DNA from 4 places in the Alicyclobacillus sp. SO9 genome. Region 4 is predicted to be linked to each of the others. Evidence: riboswitches for the same ligand, from Rfam matches in the RefSeq annotation. Region 4 holds a riboswitch; each other region holds the start of a gene.
What was found. Region 4 has a riboswitch for cyclic di-GMP ahead of GI364_RS18615 (methyl-accepting chemotaxis protein). Riboswitches for the same ligand answer to the same signal wherever they lie in the genome.
Positions count from the first base shown of each region.

Region 1: it holds a riboswitch for cyclic di-GMP, as region 4 does, so the genes downstream of both, GI364_RS04460 (methyl-accepting chemotaxis protein) here and GI364_RS18615 (methyl-accepting chemotaxis protein) in region 4, are expected to answer to the same signal.
Region 2: it holds a riboswitch for cyclic di-GMP, as region 4 does, so the genes downstream of both, GI364_RS04845 (putative bifunctional diguanylate cyclase/phosphodiesterase) here and GI364_RS18615 (methyl-accepting chemotaxis protein) in region 4, are expected to answer to the same signal.
Region 3: it holds a riboswitch for cyclic di-GMP, as region 4 does, so the genes downstream of both, GI364_RS06305 (fatty acid desaturase) here and GI364_RS18615 (methyl-accepting chemotaxis protein) in region 4, are expected to answer to the same signal.

Region 1 covers NZ_CP066339.1:999,703-1,002,869, reverse strand. Annotated here, with positions in the region: gene GI364_RS04460 (methyl-accepting chemotaxis protein) at 93-1,778, opposite strand; cyclic di-GMP riboswitch class I at 1,890-1,991, opposite strand; gene GI364_RS04455 (G1 family glutamic endopeptidase) at 2,181-2,870, opposite strand.
Region 2 covers NZ_CP066339.1:1,083,111-1,086,277, reverse strand. Annotated here, with positions in the region: gene GI364_RS04845 (putative bifunctional diguanylate cyclase/phosphodiesterase) at 1-1,856, opposite strand, end outside; cyclic di-GMP riboswitch class I at 1,959-2,047, opposite strand; gene GI364_RS04840 (Lon protease family protein) at 2,176-3,167, opposite strand, start outside.
Region 3 covers NZ_CP066339.1:1,426,445-1,429,611, reverse strand. Annotated here, with positions in the region: gene GI364_RS06310 (glutathione peroxidase) at 1-210, opposite strand, end outside; gene GI364_RS06305 (fatty acid desaturase) at 292-1,296, opposite strand; cyclic di-GMP riboswitch class I at 1,541-1,627, opposite strand; gene GI364_RS06300 (Cof-type HAD-IIB family hydrolase) at 1,723-2,490, opposite strand; gene GI364_RS06295 (MBL fold metallo-hydrolase) at 2,601-3,167, opposite strand, start outside.
Region 4 covers NZ_CP066339.1:3,961,109-3,964,275, forward strand. Annotated here, with positions in the region: gene galT (galactose-1-phosphate uridylyltransferase) at 1-114, opposite strand, end outside; gene GI364_RS18610 (DeoR/GlpR family DNA-binding transcription regulator) at 133-924, opposite strand; cyclic di-GMP riboswitch class I at 1,130-1,216, shown strand; gene GI364_RS18615 (methyl-accepting chemotaxis protein) at 1,340-3,070, shown strand.

The sequences.
Region 1 (3,167 bases), 2.2 Mb from region 4:
ACCTCATATCTAAAGTTAACCCACTAATTCTGAGTGGATAGTTCTCTAATACGTTCTCTAATACGTTCTCTAATACGTTCTCTAATACGTTCTCAAATACGAAATTGCCCAATCAATTCTTGTAGCTGCTCTGCCATATCTCTAAGCGAAGATGCGGAAGCACCAATCTCTTCAGCAGCGGCGAGTTGTTCTTCAGTAGACGCAGACGCTGTCTGCATACCGGAAGCAGTTACCTCGGATATTTGAGCAATCTCCGAAACAGCATCATTGAGTTGAACGGCCCCAGCGGAAAGTTGTTGGGTTGCGGCCGATACATTCTGAATTTGCTCACTCACTGAGCTCACTGCGAATCCAATATCCTCGAATGATACTCCTGCTTGATTGACAGCCTTAAGACCATGGGATACCTGGCTAGCTGTTGCTGCGGTGACGGACACCGCTTGACTCGTTCCATCTTGGATTTGCCTAATCAATGCCGCAATTTGTTCTGCAGATTTAGATGATTCTTCAGCTAATTTTCTTACTTCATCTGCTACTACGGCAAATCCTCGACCGCTTTCTCCTGCTCTAGCAGCTTCAATAGCAGCATTTAACGCTAATAAATTAGTTTGACTGGCAATACTGGTAATGGCATCAGTTATTTCACCAATTACCTGAGATTTCGAACCTAACTGCTGCACCACGCTGGACAAATCTGTTACGGTATTTTGAATCGAGCTCATTTGTTGTACAGCGGTTTGAATGGCTTCATTTCCGGTCACAGACTTGCGGTTCGCATCCTCGGCTGATATGGCTACATTGTTCGTGTTTTCAGCAATGTGCTGAATCCCGTTCGTCATTTCTAGAATAGATTGCTTTCCCTCTTCAAGGTTCAGCGACTGTTTTTGAGTACCGTCGGCAGCTTGTTGGATGGTAGCGGCGATCTGCTCTGTTGCTTTACTGGTTTCATCAGAGCTTGCCGAAAGTTCTTCCGCGGATGCAGCTACCTGCTGTGAGGACTCACTTACGCTCTGTATGATGGATCTTAAATTGTTTTTCATTCTATTAAATGCTTGTGCTAAAGAGCCCACTTCATCCTTGGACTTAATCATCACATCATCACGTGTCAAATCGCCTGCAGCCATTATTTCAGTTTCTCTCATTAATGCGAGCAACGGCGTTGTAATTAATGTGGACGTAATCACACCGGCTGCAATAGCTATCAGAAACAAAACTATAGTAAGAGATATAACGACAATATTCGTTTTCCGGGATATCTGATGGTTTACCAATTTGGCATGGCTCAAGTTCGCTTGAGTGGTTTTTGCTACACTGGCTGCAACATTTCGCATGTTTACACCGTATTCGAATAGGTTGTTTTTTATCGTATATTGTAATGCAGATTTTGAGTTGGACATTTGAAAGACGTTGTCCGACTCAGCAACAAATTTCTGGTTCATTGTTGCCAGTTTATTTAGTTTTGTGACACTCGTTTTCGTTGGATTCAGGAGCAACGTTTTCTTTACTAACTGGCTTAATTGTTGCGCGGTGCTATGAATCCCCTTTTGATCATCGGGGGCATTCGTTGCAAAGTGTTCTCTAAGTAAACTGACTTCATGCTCAGACAGGTATTCCATTCTGGTAGCATTGTTCAATATGACAGAAGCGCGATTTGTAATGTTTGAGTATGATCCATCTAACTTGTGGTTGTAGTAAACAGAGATAACGCCTATGATTCCACTTAATATAGCTACGATTAAGAAGCTGCCAATGATTTTTTTGCGAAGCGTCAGTGTCATAAACCTTCTCCTCATCTCTATTTAAACGTCGTTTCCATCTGGAGTTTTTTCCCCGCCATTCTCGACACAGCGGCAATAAAAAAGCACCCCCAGGCAGGGCGCTCCCATTACAATCGCGGCCAGACTGTCATAGAATGGGTTTCCCATTGGTTTCCATTCCGTAGACCCTCAGCTTTGCGCCCCAACGTTTCCGTTGGTATGCCCTTTACATATTTAATAATTTCATTGACATACTGAAAGCAATACTACAGATTGTCAAAACAGATTTGTTTGGTTTTTACAATAGAAGATTTATCTGCGATAAAAGTCACAAGAGTGACACATGCTGTAGCTCTTACCATTCTCCCCTGCGCGGTATTGCGCAGGGGAGTTTTACTGTCTCAAATAGAACCTTGATACAAATTAAGATAGGGGAGCACTTGGCTGCGTTGATCCAAAGATGACATTAAATCCATCCGTGTCGGAATCCGGGTTAGACGGATCCGACACCACTGAACCGTTTTGAATCATATAGCCTCCATCGGAGGAAGTGAGCCTGGGGTTTCCACCGTTCACCGTGCCAGGATCGAATGTTGTGGCACCGTAGTTGGCCAAGGTCGCGATGGAGCCATTGATTTGTGGTGCCTCCTGAATCCATTCTGCGGAGGAACCAGGTCCTGAATACGATTGTGTTGTGCTAAACGATTCACCTTGGGTCAAGTCTTTTAGGGTTATGGTCCAAGTCCCATTCCCGTTATTGTGAATATGCGCACTCATGTGGTCGCCAGGGCTGACAGCCATTGTTGGAATAACCGTCTCCGCCGCCGGCAAAATCTCCCACCATGCGTCGTATTGAGCATGACCATTGACATAATCCTGTTCAGTCCCTGTTTGTATCAAGTTGCTGTTGTTGAAACCATCGATGCCAATCCAGGATGACGAGTACGTGTTACCGCTGGATCTCTTGACTGTAGGAACCGTCCAATTACCGGTGATGTCATTGTAGGTGCTCCCGGAAATTGCGTAGCCTGACCAGTTGGATGCTGCCCAACCAAGATTATGGACCCTTCTTGCGAGGTTTGGGGTTCGAATGTTGGTGGGTACACGCCTCATTGGTGTGTTTTTAATGACGACGCCCGGATGAGTGTAATGGGTTCCCTCTGTTGCCGCAAACGTGGTGACAGGAATACATAGGGCCCCAGCTACAGCAGTCGTCATCGCAGCCTGAACAAGTGTCTTTCGAATCATTAATTCCCCTCCAAAGTGAATGATTTGTGAAACAATTCCAAACATATGCAGTCGGAATCCAAAGATATTCCGCTTTTAGGAATTTTTCAACATATTTGTAGTGAGAACTCTGAAGGGATGTACGTCGTTTCTCGATTGTTGCAGTAGATATCGGGGCGTATT
Region 2 (3,167 bases), 2.3 Mb from region 4:
CATGACAATCCTTCAACAAATGAACGGTCAATTTTAAGACTGTCGATTTCAAAGCTGTTCAACAGTGAAAGCGATGAGTATCCAGTTCCAAAATCGTCGAATATGATTTTCACTCCCATTCGCGCCAAATACCGAATGTTTTTGGCAGCAACTTCGATATTCGTCATAAACGCCGTCTCTGTTATCTCTAACTCCAGCAACTGCGGTTGGACCCTATATCGTTGGAGTGCTTCTCCGACAAAGTCTGCGAAAGCAGGCTGTACAAACTGATGAGCCGAGACATTTACCGCAATGGGAACATCCCTGGCACCTTGAATGTCCCAATCTTGCAACTGTTTTAGCACCGTTTCCAGAACCCATTGACCAATAACATCAATGAGCCCCATATCTTCGGCAACCTTTACGAAATCGTCTGGCGAAACCATCCCTCGAGTTGGATGAAACCAGCGCAAGAGTGCTTCTGCCCCTGTAATTCGGTAGCTGCCAAGGTCGACTTTGGGTTGATATTCAATCACAAACTCCTCGTGCTCAAAAGCGTGTCGAATGTCATGTTCGAGTATCAGCCGGTCTTCAAACTTGTCATTCATTCTCAATGCATAAATGCTGATGGCGTTACGACCCTTTGCTTTCGCATCATACATCGCTGAATCCGCATTCTTTAAAAGGTCTTTAAGAGTCAGTCCATGTTTCGGATACAAAGCGATGCCAACGCTAATGGTAAGGCTGAACTCGTGCTCTCCCACGGCGACAGTTTCTTGCACAGACTGAAGAATTTCTTCACCGAGTAGCCACAGTTCTTCTCTGCTGCAGTCGTCGCACACCACAATAGTAAACTCGTCTCCTCCTGTCCGACTCACCACGTCGTCCGCTCCTACACACTCTATCAGGCGATTCGCAATCACTTTAATGATTTGGTCGCCTACGTCATGACCAAACGTATCGTTAATCCATTTAAAACGATCAATATCGAGCATCATCACGGCACACAGTTTGTCAGGAGTTGACGACACGAGGCTCGTAAAGGTGTCTTCAACTACGCGACGGTTTGGGAGATTTGTAAGGGGATCACGGTAAGCCAATCGGCTAATTTCTTCCGCTGCCAACCACTGCCGTATTGCAAGTTCAGCCAATTGACTGTACGTGTCGTAGAGGTCAATTTCAGTTTGCGTTGGTGGACTGGCAAAAACATTGTGAATATCAATGTTGCCTATGGTTGCGCCGGAAGAGGAAAGGAGACTTTTGGACCACAAATTATTGTTTATACGATTGCGCGATCCAACGTAAAAGTGATGATTCCCCGATTCCACAAAAATTCTGCATCGGCGGTGCGGGCTTTTTGATTCAATCTGGGAAACAATCTCAGTCAACGTTTCTCTCACTTCAGTACCCTGAGCAATCAGGTTGAGAACTGCATTTTGACCTCTCAGCAAGTCTTCCGCATATCGAGTGGCTTGTTCTGCCCTTTTCCTTTCCGTAATATCTCGAATAAAGAGCTGTACAGCCGGATGTCCGTCATACCGGATACCCACACCCATTCCCTCAACCGTCAAAATGCGGCCTTGAAAGGAAATGACGTGTTCCATCAACTCAATTGTATTTCCTTCTTTCGCCATGGCATGATCCGATCGGTAAATCAGTTGCTCCCGTTCGTTTGGATCAACGAGATCGAAAATAGAGTATCCCAGCAAATCACGAGCTTCAGGTACACCCAGCAGTGTTACGGCAGCGGGATTCGCATAGATAATCTCTCCATTAACATGTACAACAATGGCCTGGGGAGAAAGTTCCACCAAGTTCCGATACCAGTCTTCAGACTGGTATAGTCTTGCCTCACGGTGCTCGCTGCCTTCTCTCATCCGCTTCACCCTTATACCCTTCATCTGAAAAAAAGTCCTAACAAAATGCAAATGGACGGTGCAGTCGGTTGCGCCGTCGATTTAATAAAGCAATTTATTCAAATCGGCAACCAAGCAGTCATAGACCAAGGCGGATCCTTAGACTTTGGCTTTGCGCCCCAACATTTCTAATTGGTTTGCCTTTTCCAATTTTTCGTATCATCTATAAATCATAGTATAACCTAAAAGAAGCCGACGCGATATTAAAGTATCACATCGGCTTCTTTAAGATACTTTTTGTATATGCGCAAACAATAGTAGATTGTCCATATTCCCGCACTCATTCCTTGTAGCTTTTCGCATATTCTGTCAATTTCTTTTGAATGGCTCCAAAAATCGTGCTTTCAGGGCAGGGTGACGTACCGGCAGTATATCCTGTCAGGAGTTCGATGCCTTCTCTCACGTTTTTCACAGGCCAAATATGAAAGGAGCCGTTTCGAAGCGCAGCAGCCACTTCAGGAGAGAGAAACAAGTTTGCTACGTTTTGTTGGGGTATCATCACACCTTGATTGCCAGTCAATCCTTGTGCCTCGCAAACGTAAAAGAATCCCTCAATCTTATCGTTCACCCCCCCAATGGGCTGAATGTCCCCGAATTGGTCCACGGACCCGGTAACAGCAATCCCTTGATTAATCGGCACATTGGCTAATGAGGACAACAGTGCATAGAGTTCGGTGCTAGACGCGCTGTCTCCGTCAATCATGGAATATGTCTGTTCAAAGACAAGTGTCGCCGATATGGACAGGGGATACTCCTGGGCAAATTCTCCGGATAGATACCCGCTTAAGATAAGCAAACCCTTATCGTGAATGTGCCCGCTCATGGCCGTTTCCCGCTCTACATTCACTACTCCACGCTTACCAATTGACGTGCGGGCCGTGATTCGATGGGGCTGTCCAAACAAGAAGTCACCAGCGTCGAGAATAGCCAGTCCATTAATCTGTCCAACCCTTTCTCCTGATGTGGCCACTTTAATAGTGCCGTTCAACAACAACTCCAATACTTTTTCTCGAATCAGATCTGACCTCTTTCTTTTTTCCGAAATAGCAGTTTCAATATGACTGGCCCCTACTATTTGTTTCTGCGCCTCTACAGCGTGATAGTTAGCCTCCGTGAGTACTTCTATGACAGGATTAAATCGGGTTGACAACTTATGTTGATTTCCCGCTTGTCGTGAACTAAAGTCAACAATTTTCGCTACCGCCTCAGCCGAGAAGGGTAAGAGTCGATTACTGCGGGCGTAGGTAGCGACAAAGTTAGCGTACATTAATA
Region 3 (3,167 bases), 2.5 Mb from region 4:
TTCTTGCTTGCCAAATTGATTGCATGGAAACCCAAGAATCTCAAAACCTTGTTGACGATAAGACTGATAGATCGCCTGCAGCCCTTCGTATTGCGGGGTGAACCCACATTTGCTGGCTGTGTTTACAATCAGTAAGACTTTTCCACTATAGTCGGCTAGGGACTGCTCACTTCCGTCAATCCGGTTGGCGGCGAAATCATACACGGTCATGGTAGGAGCTCCTCCTCATTAATATGGATTCAAAAAAAGCTCGATATAATATCGAGCATAAACAATTGCATGTATACTATTTTACTCCTTTAACAATTTATTAACATTCTTAAAATTAATAAACTGCTTCTTTTTTTCATCCCATAACCGATATCCCAAAGCTCTAAAACTCAATCTTATCCCGACACGTGGAACCTGTTGAAACGCTGTGTCACTTCGATACAAATCCTGAAGATTATAATTAGGTATCCGTGAACTCAAGTGGTGGATATGGTGGTAACCTATGTTTCCAGTTATCCAGTTCAATACTTTAGGCAAATCGTAAAAGGAACTTCCGTGCATCGCTGCTTGAAAAAAGCTCCAATTGTCTTCTTGTTCAAAGTACGTTGTTTCAAACTGATGCTGAACATAAAACAACCAAATTCCTAGCATACCTGAGAGATACAAAACAGGCCCTTCCACAATTAAAAACCGATTCCATCCTAATACGGAGCCAAGGATGGCAATGATGAGTAGCAGTACCGCATTTGTAGCATAGGTATTTACTCTCTCTTTTACCCCTGCATTCCTTTTGTTAAATCGATAGTTAACTAACAGCATGTAGAAGGGGCCCAAACCAAAGAGAATCAGGGGATTTCTATAGAGCCGGTAAGCCAACCGACGCCGCGGAGAAGCCGCAGCGTATTCATCCACTGTGAGTGTCCAAATATCCCCGACTCCCTTTCTCGTCAAGTTCCCGCTGGTGGCATGATGAATTGAATGCTCACGTTTCCAACGGTAAAATGGAAACATCACAACAAGTCCCGTTAAGATTCCTACAACCGCATTGGCTCTTCTTGTCTTAAAAAAGGCTCCATGGCAGCAGTCATGAAAAATAATGAACGTCCTCACAGCAAATCCCGCAGTTGGAATCGTAAGCAATAATGCGAGAACGGTGGAGACAGCTAGGCTCTCAAAGGCAAGGTACCATAACAGAAAAAAGGGAATAATTGTCGTTGCAAGTTGCCACAAGCTCTTTCCACGATGACACTGCTCGAAAGGAGCAATCTGCCGTTTCCAATTATTTAGGTTCCCTTGAATGCTCATCATCTACCTTTCACTTGAATTACTGCGTTAACTTATGCACTGCATCTCTTCGTTGTCCGTAAAAAGCCGACAAACAGGCGTATCCCATCGGTCACTTATGACTCTGGTATCGTCACAAACATAATCGGGAAAGAGAGTTAGACTGTGCTATTTATAGTACTATAAGCGTGAGTTCATCACGACTAAGGAACGAATGTCTTTTAGGAATTTTCTTCACGGATATTTATCCGTTGGCTTGTGTAAGGGGAGCAACCCGGCTGTCCTGGGCAGTGATACCTGTAGACCCGTGGCTTTGCGTCCATACCTTTCGGTGTGTTTGCTCGTTCTATCTGTTCCTCTTAATGTGTTCATCTTACTAGAAAATTTAACAAAATACTACGACAGGTATTTTCCATGCAACTCTGTTGGACACACTTGGCTTCAGACCTATATAAGTCCCAGTTTCTCAAGTGCGTGAGCTATACCGCCCTCATTTACATCCAATGTTACAAAACTGGCCCTGTGCTTCAATTCATCGACCGCATTTCCCATGGCTACGCCGATACCCACTGCTGACATCATTTCAATGTCATTGATGCCGTCGCCAAATGCAGCAGCTTCCGACCTGTCCTGATGGAGAACGGCCAGCAGCTTTTCTATCCCTGAGGCCTTTGAAATTCCCCTGTTCACGGCGTTGAAAGCATCTTCTCTAGACCCCCACGGATAAAAATCAAGTCGGTTTCCCTCTGTATACAGACGAATTCCCTCTGAAGAACACATCACTTCGAGCTGCAGAACGTCCCCTTCGCAACCGCCGGCACACTCCTTGCTCATATCCCATTTGCGCATGTAATTTTCCAATATGTCCGTTCTGTCACGACTGGCAATTTCGAAACCATCTGATGTACAAGTCACCAATGAATCACTCTGTTGCAGCACTAACTTACGTATCGCATCCACAGTTGACGACTGAATCACACTTCGATAAATCGTCTCGTTCTCGTATACCACTAAGCTGCCGTTAAGGGCTACATACGAAGCAATTCCAAGTTCCTGCATCAATCCGTAAATGTTAAAAGCAGGACGGGCGGATGCAATGACAGGAGTAACGCCATTCTCTCTTAACTGCAAAACGGCTCTCTTCGTGCTTTGCAACAGGTTCCCTTGCCAGTTTACCAGGGTACCATCGATATCAAAAAACACGGTTTTTATCAAATGCGTCCACCCTTGCAATAGTATTTTCTCCGTTCAAAATTGTACCACGAAACGATATAAGTTCCGTGGTACTGTGACTGTACTGAGTGTTTCCGGCTGCGTAAACGAGATTAACTATGCGCCTGTGCAAGGTCAGCAAACTGTTTATTAACATCCTCATTACACACGCCGCCGTGATAACACAAGGCTGTTTCCACGTTAAATGCTGTGAACTTTGCAATCGATTTCCAGGCCAGAGACATATCTGGTGTAAACTTTTCGTTGGGACCCAACAACTTTCCTTCTTCGGAAACAATAGCATCCCCTGTAATCAAGGTCTTGCTCTCTGGGTGATACAGACTTATGTGTCCAGGCGTATGCCCTGGACTAAAGATAACTTGCAACCCGCCCAGCAGAGAGAGTAGTTCTCCATCCTGAAGTAAGGTATTTACCTTAGCTTGAGGAGGTGTACCACGGGACGGGTCGTGCTTGATTAAAAGTCTTTCTCCCTCAATATAAGGCGCATCGTCCTTATGTGCACACACTTCTACCGTATGGTCCAACGCATTGATAATGTCAGGCAATCCGCCAATGTGGTCGTAATCCTGATGTGTCAAAATGATTTTTCTCAGTCGGTCAAAAGGCACTCCGGCCTGGTCCATCTCCGTCTTGATGTCAGACAACATCCCGGGAAAGCC
Region 4 (3,167 bases):
CCCGGAACCCGGGCAAAATGGACAGTAGTTCTTCGGCATATCGGGACGATTCTGCCTGTTGGCGGCAACCATCGTCCAGTCTCGCAGCAGCGGGTTAAATCTCAATTCTGCCATCTCATCTTCCTCCTCGACTTAGTCTTCCGTTTGCGGATGAACCAGGTGTAGGTCAATGCCTGTTTGACGAAGTGCATCCCAATCTGCGTCACTGTTTTCCGTCTCATTTGTCACGATTGCATCCACCTCATCTAGATTTGCTTGGTGCGCCAATGCACGAATACCCCATTTTGTGTGATCGAAGGCTAATACAACTCTCTCCGTGTTCTCCATCAGTATCCGATTGATAGCAGATTCCTGCAGGTTGGGCGTACTTAAGCCAAATCCTGCATCAATCCCGTGAACCCCGAGACACAGCAAATCTGTATGCAACTTTCTTGCACTTTCTTCCGCCAGGGGCCCGACCAAAGCGTCTGAAGGAGTGCGAAACTGACCACCTGTTAGGTGAATATCGTTCCATCCGTTCTGTTTTAATACTGTTGCAACGTTTGTAGAGTTGGTCACAAAGGTGAGATCATCCAGGCTGTGATGATTTGATTTTAATTTTTGCGCTACGGTCCACGTTGTTGTACCTGCAGACAAACCAATTGTCATTCCTGGCTCTATCAGCGTCAGTACTTCACTGGCAATAGCGGCTTTCTCTGCCCGCTGCAGCACGCGCTTGTTCATAAACGTCGGTTCTGCAGCACTCTTGCTGATTTGTCCCCCGCCAACAACCTTTTCCACAACTCCTTGCCGGTGCAGCCGATTCAAGTCTCGACGAATCGTTATTTCTGAAACGCTTAATGCATCGGCAAGGTCCTGAATGGAAATGAATCCCTTTTGCGCGAGTAAATCCACCAATTTTCGCTGTCGCTCAGCCGGGTACATGATTGAGACCTCCAAGTTTCCAATTATAATCATATCTTATCACATTTTAATCAATATGTAGATTTATATTTGATTACACCGAGCATAATAGAAGCGAATGGAACCACAACTACATCGTTGTAATGAACGTTCGCGTTAGCAATTTTTCACACCATTGCCACTAGACAAGTATCGACATTTATCTCATGATGTTATTTAGACTTTTATGTTACATAGGCACACCAATGGAAACATTGGGCCGCAAAGCCATTGGATCTAAGGGACTCTGACCTATGATAGCCAGGCTGCCGCAAGATTTGCGTGTGGCGCCTATGAAGGCGCTTTTTTGTTTTGCAATTTGCACCCGTTTTGTTGCATACCGAAGAGTTCACACGTTGCTTGTCACCATCACGATACTGTAGGGGGACGTCTCTTAATGGCCAGACTTCGAAGGATTTTGGGCTTTTTCTACGCCCGCGGCGGATTATCTCTTGCGCAAAAACTGATTTATTCTTTTATTGCGTTAAACGTTGTGCTTATTGGTCTTGGGGGCATCGGAATTATCAATCTCAGGATGACCCAACAAATGACTCATTCTATCGTAGCAAGTCGTCTCGCACCGCTTGAATCATTAACGCAAATACAAGACAGGCTGCGAAACATACAGTTGGATCTGTATCAAATTAAACTGACTAGTTCTGTGAGTCAACAGGTGAACTACCAGTCAGATATCCAGAAAATAGAGACCCAAATTGATAAGAATCTAGGGGTACTCTCTAAGACAAGTATAGCGAGCACAGACCAGCGCCAGTGGAGCACTTTTGCCAACGACTTAAGTAATTCTACCGTAGCGATTTACAATGACTTCAGCAATCTTAGGGCCAAAAGTTCAGTCAAGCTGACGTCGACGAAGAGCGTCAGTCAAACGCTGTCTGATCTCAACAAGCTCATTGCCTTTGAAACGCATGCCGCGAACCAAACTGTAAGTCACGCGCACAACGTCTACGTCAGGGCACTTTTTATCTCGTTAATTGTCATTGCAGCAGCCTTGCTGTTAAGTGTACTCTTGGCGATTTTTACTCTCAGAGCTACGCTGCGACCTGTCCGAATGATAACTTCAGAAATGAAACGAATTGCACAAAACTCGGGGGATTTAACAAAAAGACTGCAAATTCGTTCCAGAGATGAATTTGGTCAATTGGCGGATTCTTTCAATGAGATGATTGGAAGCATTCAAAACATCGTCAGAACCATTTCGGACAGCACCGACCAAATGGCAGCAACTTCACAGGAACTTGTTGCTACATCAGGAGAAGTAACCAGTATTTCTGTTCAAATTGCTGAGCGAACTCAAGGTATCTCTTCCGGCGCAGCCTCGCAACAAAAAGCAACACAAGACGCCATGAATATGGTTACAAGTATGAACGAGCATATTCAAACACTTCGTAGGAATGCCGAGCAAGTGTCGACTTCGTCCGCCGGCTCCAAATCCACCGTCGAGCGCGGTCACAAGGCTATTAAGGAGACCTCTACACAAATCACAACGGCTGCCAATTCCATTAACACACTGAGTGAACAAGTCGACTCTTTGGGAGGACAAGTGGAACAAATCAATTCCATTGTCAATCTCATCAGCGGCATCGCAGATCAAAGCAACCTTCTGGCCTTAAATGCATCTGTTGAAGCTGCGAGGGCAGGAGAGAACGGTCGCAGTTTTGCAGTAGTGGCAAACGAAATGCGTAAGATGTCACAGAACTCCAAAGATGCAGCCTTGCAAATTCAAAAAATAGCACAGCACATTCAGGCGGAAATGAGCAGTGTTTTAACGCAAATGCACAACAGTAAAAAAACTATGGACACTGGGCTAGAAACCATGGACACCTCTGCAGTTTCGTTTAACGAAATTGCAATTCACGTCGATGGGGTTCATCACCAGATTGAAGAAGCTTTGAGTGAAATCACCGAACTAGCTGCAAGTGCTACAAACGTCAATAAGTCGGTAGCAGAAGTATTGACAATTGCTGAAGGTTTCTCGCGCAGTACAGAAGAGGTAGCAGCGGCAACAGAGGAACAATCGGCAACAATGGAGGAAGCTGCCGCAGGCATCGAGCACATCACTCAGCATGCGGAATCCTTAACCGTACTAATTGGAGAATTCACTTACTAACGTACATCACAGTGCATAGTGTTTGATAGTCGGCACAGGAACTATGAAAGCAGGTCATCCAGACCTGCTTTTTTGGTTGCATGACACGTAGTAGCTT